Regions from separate parts of the Sphingomonas sp. MM-1 genome, predicted to be linked through region 1. Evidence: riboswitches for the same ligand, from Rfam matches in the RefSeq annotation. Region 1 holds a riboswitch; the other holds the start of a gene.
What was found. Region 1 has a riboswitch for cobalamin ahead of G432_RS07750 (TonB-dependent receptor plug domain-containing protein). Riboswitches for the same ligand answer to the same signal wherever they lie in the genome.

Region 1 (8,648 bases):
GCGCCACCGGCAGCCGGGCGGCCAGCGCCGCGCCGGCCGACATCGCCGGATCGCGGGCGAAGGCGGAAAGCGCGGCGATCTGCCCCGGATCGGCCAGCGCCATCAGATATTGATCGGCGCAGAGGTTGAGCGAAACGATCCGCTGCGGCGGTCCGCTTGCGGCGCCGGCCGTCATCGGCAGGCAGGCGGCGGACATGGCCGCGAGGCGAAGGACGATCGCTTTCATCGCGCGCCGGCATGGCAAGTTGCCGGCCGGGGCACAAGCGGCGATCCATGGGATGGAGCATCGGATTTGGGGATGTGGGCATGAACCGGCTGCTTCTGCTCGGTGGGCTCGGCCTGCTCGTTCTCGCGGCCGGCCTCGCATCGCTCGCGGTGGGATCGGTCTCGCTCGGCTGGGCGCGGATGGCGGCGGTGCTGGGCGGCGCGGGCGATGACGTCGCACGCACCATCCTGGTCGATCTCCGCCTGCCCCGCGCGCTGCTCGGCTTGGGCGTCGGCGCGATGCTCGGCGTCAGCGGCGCCACGCTGCAGGGCTATCTGCGCAACCCGCTGGCGGAGCCTTCGGTGCTGGGCGTTTCCAGCACCGCGGCGCTGGGCGCGGTGATCGCGCTCTATTTCGGCCTCGCCAACTGGCATCCGCTGCTGCTGCCGCTGCTCGCCATCGCCGGCGCCTTTGCCGGCCTCGGCCTGCTCGGCCTGCTTTCCGGCCGATCGGAAAGCCCGCTGACGCTGATCCTCGCCGGCATCGCCGTCAGCACGCTGGCGGTCGCCGGCACCAGCCTTTCGCTCAACCTTTCGCCCAACCCCTTCGCGGCGATGGAGATCATGACCTGGCTGATGGGATCGCTGGAGGATCGATCGTTCGAACATGTCTGGATCGCGCTGCCCTGCATCGCCATCGGCTTGCTCCTGCTGCTGTGGGACGGCCGCGCGCTGGACGCGCTGACCTTGGGGGAGGATGGCGCGACCTCGCTCGGCATCGATCTCCGCCGCACCCGGCTGCGCCTGCTGCTGGGCGTGGCGATCGGCGTCGGCGGCGCGGTGGCGATATCGGGGTCGATCGGCTTCGTCGGGCTGATCGTGCCCCATCTCGTCCGCCCGCTCACCGATCGGTCGCCCTCGGCGATCCTGCTGCCGTCGGTGCTGGCGGGGGCGGCGCTGCTCACCCTGGCGGATGTCGCCGTCCGCATCATCCCCACCACGGCGGAACTCAAGCTGGGCGTCGTCACCGCCTTCCTGGGCGTGCCGATCTTCCTTGTCCATCTGATGCGGGAGCGCCGGCTATGGTGACGATCCGGGCGGAAAGTCTGGGCGTGGCGCTGGGCCGCCGCGCCGTGCTGGCGAATGTCGATGCCGATCTGGCGCCGGGCAGGCTGATCGGCGTGATCGGCCCCAACGGCGCCGGCAAGTCCACGCTGGTGCGGGCCTTGCTCGGCCTCGTGCCGCTATCCGGCGGCGGCGTGCGGGTGGATGGGCAGCCGGTGGCGCGCCTGCCCCGCGCGGCCCTTGCGCGTCGCATCGCCTATCTGCCGCAGGGGCAGACGCTGCACTGGCCGCTCACCGTGGAACGGCTGGTGGCGCTCGGTCGGCTGCCGCATCTGGCGCCGCTGTCGCGGATCGGCGAGGCGGATGTCGCCGCGATCGACCGGGCGATCGAGCAGGCGGATATCGGGCACCTGCGCGGCCGGGTGGCGACCGAGCTTTCCGGTGGCGAGCGCGCGCGGGTGCTGCTGGCCCGCGCGCTGGCGGTGGAGGCGCCCGCGCTGATCGCGGACGAGCCGCTGGCCGCGCTCGATCCCGGCCACCAGCTCGAGGTGATGGCGCTGCTGCGCCGCCAGGCCGATGCCGGCGCGCTGGTGGTGGCCGTGCTCCATGATCTTTCGCTCGCCGCCGGCCATTGCGATCGGCTGCTGCTGCTGCATCACGGCCGGCTGGTGGCGGATGGCCCGCCCGATCGGGTGCTGACGGCCGATCGGCTGGCCGACGTCTACGGCGTCCGCGCCTGGATCGGCGAGGTGGAAGGGCGCCGGCTGGTGGTGCCGATCAGCCATCATGGTTGACCGGCCCGGCCCGGCCGGACTATCGCCCCCGTCGCGACAGGTTCCCCGGCGACGGGGATGAAAAGGGAACGGGGTGGAATACCCCGGCTGCCCCTGCAACTGTAAGCGGTGAGCCATCGGGCCATATGCCATTGGGACGTCCCGTCCCGAGAAGGCGGCCCGGACCGGCGCTGACCCGCGAGCCAGGAGACCTGCCCGTCGCGGTCGTCCTTCGTCCGGCCAGGGTGCGCCGAGCGGACGGGTTTGCCCCGCGCGACGACATCGTGGCCGCGTTCGCGCGGGGGGCGAGGTCGATCATCCTGTCTCCCCGAACGGCGCGGCATGTCCGCCTTTTGGGGATATGTTCGATGTTGAGATCTGTTCTTCTTACAAGTTTCCTCCTGTCCGCGCCGGCCTTTGCCGAGGTGCAGGTGGCGCCCGTGCCCGATGCGGCGACGCCGCCGGATTATGATGGCGGCGCGATCATCGTCACCGCCACCCGCGCGCCCATCGCCATCGATCGGCTGGCCTCCTCCGTCACGGTGCTGGACAAGGCGGCGATCGACCGCGCCCAGGATATCGGCGTCACCGAGCTTCTGTGGCGGACGCCCGGCGTCACCGTTTCGCGCAACGGCGGTTACGGCACCGTCACCTCCGTCCGCATCCGCGGCGCCGAGGCGGAGCAGACGGTGGTGGTGATCGACGGCGTCAAGCTCAACGATCCGTCCTCCACCAGCGGCGGCTATAATTTCGCCAACCTGCTGGTCGGCGATGCCCAGCGGATCGAGGTGCTGCGCGGGCCGCAGTCGATCCTGTGGGGCAGCCAGGCCATTGGCGGCGTCGTCAACGTCGTCACCGCCATGCCGGAAAAGGATCTGGAGGCGAGCTTCGATGTCGAGGCGGGATCGCGCGACACCGTGAACGCCCGCGCCGGCCTTGGCGGCCGCACCGGGCCGCTGGCCTGGCGGATCGGCGGCAACGTCTTCACCACGGACGGCATTTCCGCCATCCGCGCCGATCAGGGCGGGGGCGAGCGGGACGGCTACAGCAACCGCAGCCTCACCGGCCGGGCCGAGCTGGAGATCGCCGACGGCGTCAGCGCCGACGTTCGCGGCTATTATTCGCGTGGGCGGACGGAGATAGACGGCTTTGCCGGGGATACGGCGGAATATGGCATCAACCGCGAATTCGTGGGCTATGCCGGCCTGAACGTCGCGCTGCTGGACGGCCGGTTCCGCAACCGCTTCGCCTTCGGCTATACCGACACGGATCGCGACAATTACGATCCCACTCGCCAGCGCCAGCAGACCTTCGACGCGGCCGGGCGCAACCGTCGCTTCGAATATCAGGGCAGTTTCGCGATCACCGACACGTGGACGGCGCTGTTCGGGGTCGAGAATGAACGCTCGCGCTTCCGCACCGTGTCGCCGGCGGCCTCGCTCGCCATTCCGGTGCCCGATCCGGTGCGCGGCCATGCCGGCATCACCAGCCTCTATGCCCAGCTTACCGGCGAGGTGCTGCCGGGCCTGACCGTCAATGGCGGCGTGCGGCACGACGACCACAAGACCTATGGCGGCAAGACCCAGTTCGCCGGCGGCGCCGCCTGGTCGCTGCCCACCGGCACGGTGCTGCGGGCGAGCTATGCCGAAGGATTCAAGGCGCCGACGCTCTACCAGCTCTATTCGGAATATGGGAACACCACCCTCTCGCCGGAACGCGCCAGGGGCTGGGAGGCCGGCATCGAGCAGCATCTGTTCGGCGACGCGCTGACCCTGGGCGCCACCTGGTTCGATCGGCGGACGAAGGACCAGATCGATTTCTACAGCTGCCCCTTTCCGGCGCCCACCGATCCCGACGAGATCGATCCGCTCTGCCTGACGCCGGCGGGCGACGCGCGCTTCGGCTATTATCTCAACATCGCCCGCACCCGTTCGCGCGGGATCGAGGCGACGGCGTCGCTGAAGCTTTCCGATCGCCTGCTGGTGGACGGCAATTACAGCTGGATCGATGCGGAGAACCGGGACACCGGAAAATGGCTGTCGCGCCGGCCCCGCAACGCCGCCAACGGATCGATCAGCTACCAATGGCCGTTCGGGCTGACCACGGGCGCTGCCGTCCGCTGGGCGGGCAAGAGCTATGACGATGCCGGCAACAACCGCCGGCTGGACGATTACACGCTGGTGGACCTGCGGGCGGAATATGATCTGGGCGGCGGCGTGCGCCTGTTCGGCCGGATCGAGAACCTGTTCGACGAGGATTATCAGACCGTCTACCGCTACGGCACGCTGGGGCGCAGCGTCTATGGCGGCGTCCGCGCGCGGTTCTGATCGGGAGGGATGAGATGCTGACGCGCGTCGCCGACGGACCCGCCGTGGTCGTCTGCAATAGCTGCCGCCACTCCGCCGCATCCCGCGAGGATGGGGAGGGGGTTCGCGGCGGCGCGCGGCTGGCGGAGGCGCTGCGCGCGGTGCAGGCCACCGATCCGGATACGGCGCATATCGCTATCCAGGAAATGCCGTGCCTGTTCGCCTGTAGCGAGCATTGCACCGTCCATATCCGCGCGCCGGGCCGCACCGGCTATGTCCTCGGGCGGTTCGCACCGACCGGGGACGCGGCCCGCGCGATTCTCGACTACGCCGTCCGCCACGCCGCGAGCGAGGAGGGAAGGGTGCCCTTACGGGAATGGCCGGAAGGGGTGAAGGGGCATTTCATCGTCCGGGTGCCCCCGCCCGGTTTCGTCGCCGATTGAACCCCGGTTAGGCCCGTCCGGCGCCTGAGCCTTTCCAGGGCGTCTCAGCGCCCTGGAGGCGGGGCCGGCGTTACAGCCAGCCGGCCGTCTGCGCGACGAGCCACAGGCCGATCGCCAGGAACAGGAGCGCCGCGATGGCGTGGACGACGCGCATCGGCACCCGCTTGACCAGTTCGTTGCCCAGGAAGACGGCGGGCACGTTGGCGATCATCATCCCCAGCGTGGTGCCCGCCGTGACCGCGATCACATCGTGGAAGCGGGCGCCCAGTGCGACGGTGGCGATCTGGGTCTTGTCTCCCATCTCGACCAGGAAGAAGGCGATCACCGTGGTCATGAAGGCGCCGAAGCGGGCGGGCTTCGTCTCCACATCGTCCAGCTTGTCGGGGATCAGCGTCCACGCCGCCATGGCGATGAAGGAGAAGGCGACGAGATAGCGGAACCATGTGCCGTCCAGCAGTGCTGCGACATTGGAGCCGATCAGCGCGGCGAGGAAATGGTTGGCCAGCGTCGCCACCAATATGCCGGCCACAATCGGCCAGGGCCGCTTGAACCGGGTGGCGAGCACGATCGCCAGCAGCTGGGTCTTGTCGCCGATCTCGGCAAGCGCGACCAGCGCGGTCGAGGTGAGCAGGGCTTCCATGGACGGTCGATCTCCGGGCCGGGCGGCGATGAATCCAACGACATCGCACCTCCCGCCCGGCCAGGCGGAAGTGCGACGTCATTGGTCTCGCCCGGGCGGTTTCCCGCCCCTGCCGCGCCACGGCCTCTCGACCGAGTATGTTGACGCAGGCAATCCGCCCGTCGGGCGGCTGGCTACTCCCCAGATGACGGCCGCGCATTAGCCCCGATCCGTCGCATTGGCAATGGGGAGGGGGAACCCGGCCCGGTTTCGCGTGTATCGAGCAGGAGCTTGAACGAGGAGAATGGAATGCGGGTCGTTATCGCCGCGCCGGTCCTGATGGGCCTGGCGCTTTCCGGCTGTGGGCCGAAGGCTCTTACCTTGCCGGACGACCCGATCGATCGCGCCGCCACCTGCGGCGTGGTGGCGGCGCTCGGCGCGCGGGCGGCCGGTGGCGGCAACGTGGCGGCGGCTCTGCCCTTCGACCGGCAGGCGGGCATCATGCATTACGCCCTGCTGGCGGGCGCCGAGGGCAAGAGCTTCGATCAGTCGCGCGCCGCCGCCGTCGCCGCGCGCATGCCCCAGCTCGAAGCGGGAATCAGTGCCGGCAAGTGGCAGGATCTGGCCCCTGCCTGCGCGGCCGCCTATCCGCAGACGCAGGAGCCCGCCGGCGGCCCGATCGATCTGCCGCAGGATGCGCTGCGGGCGGAGACCGGCTGCTATGCGCTGGGCGCATTCCTCAACAAGACGCTGGGCGGCCCGACCAGCGCCTATAAGGACAGGCTGGCGGAATTCACCCCGATGAACCGCGCGCTGGATGCCAAGATCGGCGCCGGCATCGCCGCGCGCGGCCTCAAGCCCGATGCGGCCGTCGCGCTCAGATCGGAAGCGCTGGCGACGATGGTGAAGCTGGGGCCGCCGGCCGGGGTGATGGCAAGCTGCGTCGCCAGGTTCACGCCCAACGGGTGATTGGCTCCCCGGCAGGGGGCGGCGCTATCGCCGGGGCGTCAGCCTGAGCAGGCGGCCCTGCGATCCGCGCAGGCCGTCTTCCAGCAGCCAGATCGCGCCGTCGGGGCCTTGTTCCACCTCGCGGATGCGCTGGCCGTCCATGTCCCATTGGTCGGCCTTGGCGGCGCTGGTGCCGTCCAGCGCCACGCGCACCAGCCCCGGCATGTTCATCGCGCCGATGAAGGCGCTGCCCTTCCATTCGGGGAACATGTCACCCGAATAGATCATCAGCCCGGCGGGCGAGATGGCCGGCTTCCAATAGACCTTGGGCGCTTCCAGGTCCGGCCGGGTATCGTGATCGGGGATGGGCCGGCCGTCATAATGATCGCCGTTGGATACGATGGGGTAGCCGTAATTGCGGCCGGGCAGGATCAGGTTGAGCTCGTCGCCATGGCGCGGGCCCATTTCCTGTTCCCATAAATTGCCCTGCGCGTCGAAGGCGAGGCCCAGCAGGTTGCGGTGGCCGTAGCTCCAGATCGCTGGGTGGAAGCCCCTGGCCGCCAGCGGATTGCCCTTGGCCGGCGTGCCGTCGTCGTTCAGGCGGAGCACCTTGCCCAGCGTCGATTTCGGGTCCTGGGCGGGATCGAATTTCTGCCTCTCGCCATTGGTGAAGAACAGATGGCCGTCGGGGGCGAAGGCGATGCGGCCCGAATAATGGCCGTCGCCCTCCACATAGGGGCTGGCGCGGAAGATCACCTGCACGTCGCGCAGGGCCGGGGCGGGGCCTTCGGCAAGGGTGCCGCGTGCCAGTGCCACGCCCTTGCCGCCTTCGCCCTTTTCCGAAAAGCTGAAATAGACGAGCCGGTTCTCGGCGAATTTCGGGTGCAGCACCACATCCATCAGCGCGCCCTGGCCTTCGCTGTCCACCGCCGGAATGCCCGCCAGCGGGGTCGCGGCCTTGCCGTCCGCCGAAACCAGCAGCATCCGTCCGGCCTTTTCCGTCACCAGCATCCGGCCGTCGGGCAGGAACGTCATCGCCCAGGGCGAATCGAAATCGGCGACGACGGTGGCGACGAAGGGCTTGTCGGCTGCCGCGGCCGTGGCCGGCGCGGCGGCATTGCCTTCCTCGCCCGCGCCGCCGCAGGCGGCCAGCAGGGCGATGGCCGGCAGGATGAAGGATGTGGGACGATGCATGGCCTGGCTCCGGGTCGGATCGGGATCGTTGCGCAACGTCCTGACAAAAGCGGATGTTTCCCGGAAGGGGCGTCCTTCCGGGAAATATTTTGTCATGCCTTCGCGCGCAGCTCGCGCTCGGCCTCGGCGATATAGTCCCGCGTATAGGGCAGGGCATCGCGGCGGCGGATATATTGGAGCTGGTAGTTGCACATGCCGCCATGGCGGAAGGCCGCGGCCGCGCCGGCAAGGTAGAACAGCCACATGCGATAGAAGCGGGCGTCGTAAAGCGCCTCGATCTCCGCCCGCGCGGCGACGGTGCGATCATACCAGATGTCGAGCGTCCAGGCATAATGGACGCGCAGCGTTTCGAGGTCGGAGAGGATCAGCTTGCTCCGCTCGCTGGCCGAAACCACTTCGGACAGGGCCGGGATATAGCCGCCGGGGAAGATATATTTGGCGGTGAAGGCATCGGTGGTCGAAGGCTTGCCCATCCGGCCGATCGTGTGGATCAGCATCACCCCGTCCTCGGCCAGCAGCGTGCGGCACTTGTCGAAGAAGGTGCGGTAATGCGGTGGGCCGACATGCTCGAACATGCCGACCGAGACGATGCGGTCGAACTGGCCCTGCACCTCGCGATAGTCGATCAGCTCGAACTTCACCCGATCGGCGACGCCGGCTTCCTGGGCGCGGCGGCGGGCGACGGCGAGCTGTTCCTCGGACAGGGTGATGCCGAGCACGTCGACGTCGGCGACGCGATGGAGGTAGAGCGCCATGCCGCCCCAGCCGCAGCCTATGTCCAGCACCTTCTGGCCGGGCTTCAGGTCCAGCTTGGCGGCGATATGGGCCTTCTTGTCGGCCTGCGCCTGTTCCAGCGAGTTGCCGGGATCGGTGAAATAGGCGCAGCTATATTGGCGGTCCTTGTCGAGGAAGAGGTCGTAGAGCCGGCCGTTCAGGTCATAATGATGGGCGACGTTGCGCCGGGACCGGCGTTCCCAGTTGATCCGGTCGAGCCGCGCGAGGATGCTTTGCAGCTGTTCGCGCCAGAAGCTGGCCTTCAGCTTGTCGCCGCCTTTCTCCCACGGCGCATTGCCGCGCAGCAGATCGATGAGGCCGC
Region 2 (8,648 bases), 1.7 Mb from region 1:
TCCTCGGGCGCGAGGTTGGGGTTGCCCTTCTCGCAGCAGGGATCGATCTGGTAGAGTTGCGAGGCATCGGGCAGCAGGAAGGATGTGCCGCCCACGCCTTCGACATAGAGATCGTCGCTGATGTCGAACCGGCCGGTGACGTTCCACACCGTCTTCTTCGCCCCGCCGGTCTCGTTGTAGCGCAGGCCCGCCGCCAGCCGCGCGCGGCGCGAAAGATCGTCCGTCGTGCGCACCTGGAAGATGCCGGCATGCACATTCTCGCGCGTCTTGCCGATCAGCAGCACATCATCGCGGCCGTTGAATTTCTGGTAATCATAGCCGACCAGATATTCGAGGCCGCGATGCGGCCGCATCTTCACCAGTGCGCTGGCGCCGTAATCGCGATATCCCCAGAAGGTGCCGGGCGGGAAGATGGTGATCGGCTCGCCCGTCGCCAGATCGTTGCGGATCTGCACATAGGCGGTCTTCCAGTCGTGATAATAGCCCTTCAGGAAGAACTGGATCGCGTCGCTGCCGGTATAGTCCAGCCGGACGCTGGCGATCTCCTCGTTGCGATCGTTGCGGCTCTCGCGCACCAGCGTGGCGTTGGCGTTGTCCAGGTTCGCTTCGGTGTGCTGATATTGCAGGTTCAGGGCGATATCGCCGCCGAAATCATATTGATATTTGCCGCCGACGGACCAGACGTCATAGCCGCGCCTGCGGTCGGTGGCGCTGGGTTCCATCTCGGTGAACGGGCGATATCCCTCCGCCCGGTTGTGCGATGCATAGGCCACGAACCGGTGCCGGCCGATGCTGCCCCGCACATAGCCGTCCAGGCTGGTGCCCGCCCGGCTGTCGACGCTGCCATTGGCCTGGCCGTTGAAATCGTCGGTGAACGATCGGGTGACGACGTTGATCACGCCCGCCGCCGCCTGCGTGCCGTAGAACAGGCTCTCTCCGCCCTTCAGCACCTCCACCCGCTCGATCATGCTGGCGGGCAGCGTGTCGTTGGGCGATGTGCCGCCATAAAGCCGGTTGTTGATGCGGATGCCGTCGACGGTCCACAGCACGTCCTTGGTGCGCGATCCCTGCAAGGCCAGGTCGACATAGCTGAACGGCCCGCTCGCCGGGCGGATATAGAGGCCGGGCACGGATTGCAGCGCCGTCGCCACGTCCATGGCCCCGCTGTCGCGCACCTGCCGTTCGGTGACGACCTCGATCGCGCTGCCGTAGCGCGCAATCTCCTGCGGCAGGGTCTGCTCCAGCCCCGCGCCGGTGACGATGATGTCCTCCATCTCCCCGGCGTGGGCGATCTGGCTGGAACAGGCGATGACGGCGGCAAGCGCCGCCCTGGAAACGAATTGGGAATACATCCGGGCAAGGCCCCCGTCCGGCGTCAGCGAACCTGACGGGAGCGTCCGCGCGAACGGCCGGCGCGCATGGCCGGCGAACGCCATTGGCGCCGGGCACGCGAACCGGTGCGGCCCCCGCCGCACATGCGTCGCTCAGACGGAGTTCCGTGCCACGGCCAGCCCCTGGGCCACAGCAAGAGCGACCAGACGCCGGCAGGTCTCCTGGCTCGCGGGTCATCGCTTGATGCACGGCCTTCCCAGGCCTCGCATGATTTAGCGTCCGGCCCAGTGGCTGCCCGCCCCGGTCATCGGGGGCAGGCGATATGCATCGCGCTCGCCGCTTACAGTTGCAGGGACAGCCGCGGATTTGGGCAGCCGAGGCCGCCCGCACCGCATTCCCTATTAAGCCCCTCTCGGGGCACCGGCGCGATCATGAAGGCATCGTTTCGGATGCCTTCGCGCAGTTCCTTAGGAAAATATGGGGGAATGTCCAACCCTTTTCGGGTGGAGGGGAAGCGCTCCGGGCGCCGCCCCTTGCCCGTTCAGCTCCAGGCGTTCCACACCAGCGCCAGGAAGCCGGCGCCGAAGGCGAGGTTCAGGATCGGCAGCCCCTTGAGCGCCTCCCGCGATTCCGGCCTGGCGAAGCGGCGGGCGACCATGCTGGGCGTCCACAGCAGCCACAGCTCGGCCGTGGCGACGGTGATCAGCGCGGCGATGCCCGCCCAATAGCCGTAATCGGCCATCACCATGTCGCGCGCGCTGAGCGGCGCCACCGGCACCGCGCCGGTCATCATCAGGCCCACCGTCATCGGCACGGCCAGCACCAGCGGCAGCAGCAGCGCGGGATGGGCGATGAAGCCGGCCAGCCGGCTGCCCTCCAGCGCCGGCACCGAAAGGCGCAGGCTCGCCAGCAGCGCGAGAAAGGCGATGACGGCCGCGATCGTCCAGGCGTCCGGCGGCGTCATTCCGCCGCCTCCAGCCCGGCCGCCGGCCGCATGCCCTTGCCCGGCCCGTCCGCCTCGAAGGTCTTGCCCGGCTTGCCGAACAGCACGTTCAGCCTGGTCCGCCAATCCGGCGCGGCGCGGAAATCGCGGGCGAGGTAGCGGAATTCATGCAGCAGGATCGTGCCGGGATTGTTCGAATTCACCGGCCGCGTCAGGCCGTAGACGGGCGGCGTATGATCTTCCAGCCGCTGATAGGTGCCGAACACATGGTCCCAGATGTTCAGAAGCCCGCCATAGTTGCGATCGATGTAGAGCGGGTTGCTGGCATGGTGCACGGCATGGTTGCTGGGCGTGCAGAACAGCCATTCGAACCAGGGCGCGAACCGGCCGACCCGCTCGGTATGGCAGAGCGACTGGAAGGCCGGCGCGCTCATCGCGATCAGCACCAGCACCAGCGGGTTGAAGCCCAGCAGCGCCAGCGGCCCCCAGGCGATGAAGCGATACACGGTCGAAAAGGGCGTGTGCCGCAGGTTGACGGTGAAGTCGTAGATCTCGGCCGAATGGTGGATCGAATGGTCCGCCCACAGGATGCGCACCTCATGGCCGATGCGGTGGAACCAGTAATAGCCGAATTCGCCGACGAGGAAGTAGATGGGCAGCGTCCACAGCTCCACCGGCACGCGCAGCGGCGTGATGTTGTAGAGCATGAACATTCCCGCGATCAGCAGCCCGTTCAGGATCACCGCCTCCAGGAGCGGGCCGAAGGGGAACAGCACGATATTGGCCAGCCCCTCGCCGCCCAGCGGCCGCTTGCCCTCGCGCCAGCGCAGGAAAATCTCCGATATCACGAAGAACAGCAGGAATATGCCCGCCCCCGTGCCATATATGGTGATGGCCTTCGCCACCGTCGTCGCCAGATCGCCTTCCATCCCTCTAACCCGCCTTCTTCTCGCTTATGCCGGTTGGTCCCCTGATGGCGCCGCCGTCATGGCGGTGATCGCATCGATCAGCCGCGCCACCTGATAATCGTAGAAATCGTCGAAATGCCCCGGCCGCTCGACCATCCCGATCATCGTGCGGATGGGTTCGCGCACGCGGGGGTCGATCTCCTCCACCGCCTCCGGCGCGATCCGATATCGCGCCGCGCGATTGTGCAGTTCCAGGTTGATCCCGCTCATGATGACGCCCCACACCCACAGCACGGCGCGGGAAAGCGCATCGCCCTCCAGCCCCAGCCGCCGGAGCGCCTCGACCAGCACCAGCGTGCGATCCAGCCACGCGATCGATGCCTGGCCGCCCTCCCAGGTCAGCATGGTGATGAGGGGGGGATGGTTGAGGAAGAAGGCGCGCACCGCGTGGCACCAGGCGGCGATCGCCTCGGCGGGCGTCGCATCCTCCGCCACCGGGATCACCAGCCCCTTCAGCACATGCTCGGTCAGCGCCTGCAGCAGATCGTTGCTGCTGCCGAAATAGGTGTAGATCGCCATCGGCGTCACGCCCAGCTCACGGGCCAGCGCGTTGAGCGAGAAGGGCGCGTCGGGTTGCCGCTCCATCAACTCGACCGCCGCGGCGAGGATCGCCTCGCGCGAATGCCGGGGCCGCCGCCCCCTGCGCGCATCGCCCTTCAAAGGCTGCGCCGTCATGGAATCATCGCCCGGATCATCTTTTCTCTATGCCATATATTATACGGCATACAAGATGATCCGGGATCACGAAAACGGCCATCCGACTGTTAATCGGATGGCCGTTTCGGGAAAGTCCGGCGGGATCAGATCAGGAAGGAAGGCCGGTAAGGTAACGCGCCTTCAGCGCCGCCACATCGGCGTCGCTCAGGCCCAGGCCGTTCTTCACATAAGCGTCGAACGAACCATAAGCCCGCTCCACCTCGTCGAACGCCGCCTGGAGATATTCGGGCCGCACGCCCAGCACCGGCTCCAGCTTCGCCCGATCGAGCCCGCCGGGCAGCGGCCCCGCCCCAGCCGCCTTGGCCAGCATGGCATAGGTCGCCTCATTCTTGGCGCGCAGATAATCGTTACTGGCGAGATAATCGGCCATCACCGTCTCGCGCGGCACGCCGAGCAGGGTCAGGATCACCGCCGTCGCCCAGCCGGTGCGGTCCTTGCCGGCGGTGCAGTGGTAGAGCGTGGGGCCGGCCTCCGGCGCCTCCAGTTTCTCCAGCAGCGCGCGGTAGGATGTCCGCGCGCTATCCAGCGACACGAAATCGCGATTGGCCGCCACCAGCATCTCGGCGCCCTTGCCGGCGGCGATCGCCTCGCCCGCCTTGCGCATGTCGCCGCCCAGCGTGCCCTTGCTGTCCGCCGCCACGTCCAGCACGATCGGCTCGGCGCCCGTCGGCAGGCGATCGGGCTCGCGCTGGCGCTCGCTCACGGTGCGCAGGTCGGCCACCAGGCGGATGCCGAGGCCGCCCTCCCCCATCGCCGCCAGATCGGCATCGCTCAACCTGTCGAGCTGGTCCGATCGGTAGATCAGCCCCATCTTCACCCAGCGGCCGTCGGCGGTGCGATAACCGCCTATGTCGCGCAGATTATGGGCCGTCGGCAGATGCAGCCCGCGATCGGCCACCACCAGCGGCGCGCCCTGATCGGGCACCAGCGCGAAGAACCAGCGCCGCCCCGGCTCGAGCCCGAAAACGCGCAGGTCGCCGTCCGCCCCGCCCTGCCCCACGGCCCTGTCGCGCGGGATCGCCGCCGGATCGTGCCCGGCATAGACGGTCACCTTGCCGGCCCCCGGCGCGGTCCAGCGCAGGTGATAGCCCCCATCCTCCTGCACCACGGCGGCGACGGTGAAGGGAATGACGCCGCTCTGCCGCTGGTCGGCGGCGGCGGCCGGCCGCTCCGCCGCCGTGCCCGCGCAACCCGCGAGCGCCGGCAGCGCCGCCGCCAGCGCCAGCGCGATCGCCGCGCGGAATGCCCCCGCGCGCCTCGCCTGCTGATCCGTCATTCCCCTCTCCTCTTGCTTATTTCACACCCGCTGGGATGAGATATTGCCGCCGTCCACGACGATTTCGGCCGCCGTGACGTAGCTTGCCTCGTCCGAAAGCAGGAAGCGCACGACGCGGCCGATCTCCTTCGGCTGACCGACCCGGTCGAGCAGGATGCGGTTTTCGAACCAGCGTTCGGGCAGCGCATCGAGCGCCGGCTGCATCATCGGCGTGCGGATCTGCCCCGGCGAAACCGAATTGACGCGGACGCCGTCCCGCGCCAGCCGATCGGCCATCGACCGGACGAGCGAGAGGATGCCGCCCTTGGCCGCGCTGTAGATCGGGTTCATGGCATTGCCGAGCGTGGCGTTGATCGATGCGATCGCCACGATGGCCGATCCCGGTTGCGCCTTCAGATCGGCATGGATGGCCTGGGTGATGAAGGCCAGCGACCGCAGATGGATGGCGATGCCCTCGTCCCAGCTCTGCTGCGTCAGCCCGTCGATCGACGCGGTGTCGACCACGCCGGCGGCGTGCACCAGCCCCCCCGGCGCGCCGATGGCGGCGCGGCTGGCGTCCAGCGCCGGGCCGATGGCGCCCAGATCGCGCAGGTCGGCGGCGACCCCGATGGCGGCGACGCCATGGGCTGCGGTGATGGCGGCGGCGGCATCGGCCGCCTTAGCGCCGTTGATGTCCCACAGGGCCACGGGGCGGCCCACGGCGGCCAGCGCCTGGGCGCAGGCGAGCCCGATGCCGGATGCGCCGCCGGTCACGATCACGGGGCTGGCGGGGGATCCCAGCGCGGGTGCAAGCGTCATTCAGTCATTCCTTCCAATTGCATGTCCTTTCATGGGTCGGCCGGTCCCCCTTGCTCCGGCGATGATGGCGGAGCCGGCGGGGCCTGTCGCGGGGGAAGGAGCGGATTTCATGGCCCTGATCCACCCGCCGGCCCTATCGCGATAGTCAGGGATTTGCGGCCGCCACCTCGGCGGGAGCGGCCGCCCTGGCCGGCCCCTGCTTGTCGAAGAAGCCGTCCAGCCGGATGTTGACGATCCGGGGCTCCCCCTCCGCCACGGAAACCCACATCACATGATCCACCACGGCGGGATCGTCCCCGGAGGCGCCCGGCATGCCGCCGGTGGTTCCGAGCTGGATGTAGTCGCGGCCGTCGCGCCGGTCATAGGCATATTTGTGATAATGGCCGGCCAGCACCGTATAGGGCCGGCCCTTCAGCATCGCCTCGATCTCCCGGAAGGCGGGCGAATCCACCTTCCACGCGGGGCGGTGCATCAGCACGAAGGTCCAGCGCGGTTTCGGGTTCCGCGCCAGCGCCTCGCGCACCATCTTCACCTGATCGGCGCTGAACGCCACATTCTCCGATCCCTGGACCTTCTCCGCCAGCTCGGCCAGCGTGGGATCGCTGGCGAAAAGCCTGCGGGCCTCCGCGGGATCGCCCTGCAGCGCGTGGAACACCTTGCCCATCGCCTCCGCGCCATATTGCTGGAACAGCTTCAGCCGCGCGATCTTCGGCTGGGGCGGGTCCTCGGTATTCAGCACCAGGAACAGGGCGCCCTTGTAGGTGAAGCTGTAATAATCGGCGCCCAGCCGGCGCCGCCAGTCGGCGCGCATCACCTCGTTGGTCAGATCATGGTTGCCCGGCACGTAGAAGAAGGGGATGCCGAGCCGGCCGGTCGCCGCCTGCATCTCCGCCCATTCCGTGTCGATCTGGGCCTGATCCTCGGTATTGCCCTCGATCAGGTCGCCGATGTTGATGACAAAATCGGGGCGCAGCCTGTCCACCTCGGCCAGCGCGCCCTCGAACACGCCGGGCCGGTGCTTGCCGGTGCGATCGCCCACCACGACGAAGCGGAACTCGCCCGCGCCGCCGCCGAACGGGCGCTCGGTCCGCGCCACCTTGGCCGGGCCGGGGCGATAATCCGCCGCCGGCCCCGCCGCGATCGAGACACCGGCGATCGAAAGCGCCGCCAGCCCCGCGAGAATGCGTGCATATCCCATCGCTATCCTCCTCAGAATTCGAAGCTGAGGTCGACGCCATAGGTGCGCGGCTCGCCGAACAGCGCGCCGGGGCGGCCGATGTTGAACTGCATCACATAATATTCCTTGTCGGTGAGGTTGCGGCCCCATAGGCCGATCCGCGCGCCCTTCACCCCCGGAATGTCGGAAAGCGTCAGCCGCGCGTTCAGCAGGCCATAGTCTCCGACGATATATTTGCCGTTGTCGATGGTGGCGTTGGTGAACTTGTCGCTCTGCATCGTGTAGTTCACGTTGGCCGAAAGCATGCCGATCGGCAGCGGCGGCAGATCGTAGCGCAGATCGGCCGCCAGCGTGTGCCTGGGCGCGTTGGTGAAGCGGTAGATATCGGAAATGTCATCGCCCGCCGCGTTGATGATCTCGTCATATTTCGCGTCGAGATAGCCGTAATTCACCGTCACGCGCAGCGCGCGCACCGGCTGCAGGGTGATGTCCGCCTCGATGCCCTTCACCGTCGCCTTGCCGGCATTCAGCACGTCAGTGATGCGGACGTTGGTCGGGTCCGACTGGACGTTGATCTGGATGTCTTTGTATTTCGAAACGAAGCCCGCGATGTTGAGGCGCAGCCGGTTGTCGAGGAACTGGCCCTTCAGCCCGGCCTCATAGGACCAGAGCGTTTCCGATCCGAAGCCGTCATCGAACCGCGTGATCGAGCTGGCGCGGATGTTGTAGCCGCCGCTCTTATATCCCTTCACCGCCTTGGCATAGACGTTCACGCCCTCGGCCGCGTCATAGGCGATCACGAAGCTCGGGCTGAAATCCTTGAACTTGCGGTCGCCGTCGCCCACGCCGGGGATGGGCGTGATCGGGCCGTCGTTCACCTGTGTTTGGCGCGTCAGCGTCGCGGCGCGCTGGTCCCAGCTCTGCCGGGCGCCCACGGTCAGGTGCAGCTTCCGGTCCGGCCATTCGGGCGTGAAGGTCGCCTGGCCGAACAGGGCGTAGGATTCATTGTCGATCGTCGCGCGGGTGAAGCTGCGCGTCAGCGTCGGCGGGCTGTAGCTGTTGCTGAAATTGCTGCCGCTTTCGGAGAAATAATAGAATCCGGCCACATATTCGAGGCCGCCGTCCAGCGCGTCGCCCACCAGTTGCAGCTCCTCGCTCCACTGGTCCTGCCTGGCGCGGCTCTGATTCTTCTGAAGGGGGAACGGCCCCAGCGCGCCGGTGAGGTAATCCTGGTTCTGGAAGTTATCGAGCTTGCGATAGCCGGTGATCGAACGCACCGTCAGCGCGTCGGATGCCTCCCATTCGGCGATCAGGCTGTGTCCCTGCGAGGTCACGTCATTGGGCAGCAGATCGCGCACCGCCGGGCTGCCCTCCTTCGGCCGCGGCACCGTCAGCGGGTGGAAGGGCGAAAGCGCGACATAGACGGGCGTGTCGTCG

Region 2: another riboswitch for cobalamin. It lies ahead of G432_RS15725 (TonB-dependent receptor plug domain-containing protein); the one in region 1 lies ahead of G432_RS07750 (TonB-dependent receptor plug domain-containing protein).

Annotation. Positions count from the first base shown of each region.
Region 1 is NC_020561.1:1,591,428-1,600,075, reverse strand. It holds gene G432_RS07765 (ABC transporter substrate-binding protein) at 1-226, opposite strand, end outside; gene G432_RS07760 (FecCD family ABC transporter permease) at 307-1,293, shown strand; gene G432_RS07755 (ABC transporter ATP-binding protein) at 1,287-2,063, shown strand; cobalamin riboswitch at 2,085-2,276, shown strand; gene G432_RS07750 (TonB-dependent receptor plug domain-containing protein) at 2,411-4,369, shown strand; gene G432_RS07745 (DUF1636 domain-containing protein) at 4,384-4,791, shown strand; gene G432_RS07740 (TMEM165/GDT1 family protein) at 4,862-5,431, opposite strand; gene G432_RS07735 (hypothetical protein) at 5,720-6,379, shown strand; gene G432_RS07730 (PQQ-dependent sugar dehydrogenase) at 6,404-7,552, opposite strand; gene G432_RS07725 (SAM-dependent methyltransferase) at 7,645-8,648, opposite strand, start outside.
Region 2 is NC_020561.1:3,273,896-3,282,543, reverse strand. It holds gene G432_RS15725 (TonB-dependent receptor plug domain-containing protein) at 1-1,352, opposite strand, end outside; cobalamin riboswitch at 1,527-1,772, opposite strand; gene G432_RS15720 (hypothetical protein) at 1,874-2,296, opposite strand; gene G432_RS15715 (sterol desaturase family protein) at 2,293-3,204, opposite strand; gene G432_RS15710 (TetR/AcrR family transcriptional regulator) at 3,229-3,918, opposite strand; gene G432_RS15705 (tyrosine-protein phosphatase) at 4,049-5,236, opposite strand; gene G432_RS15700 (SDR family NAD(P)-dependent oxidoreductase) at 5,258-6,034, opposite strand; gene G432_RS22660 (metallophosphoesterase family protein) at 6,180-7,232, opposite strand; gene G432_RS15690 (TonB-dependent receptor) at 7,244-8,648, opposite strand, start outside.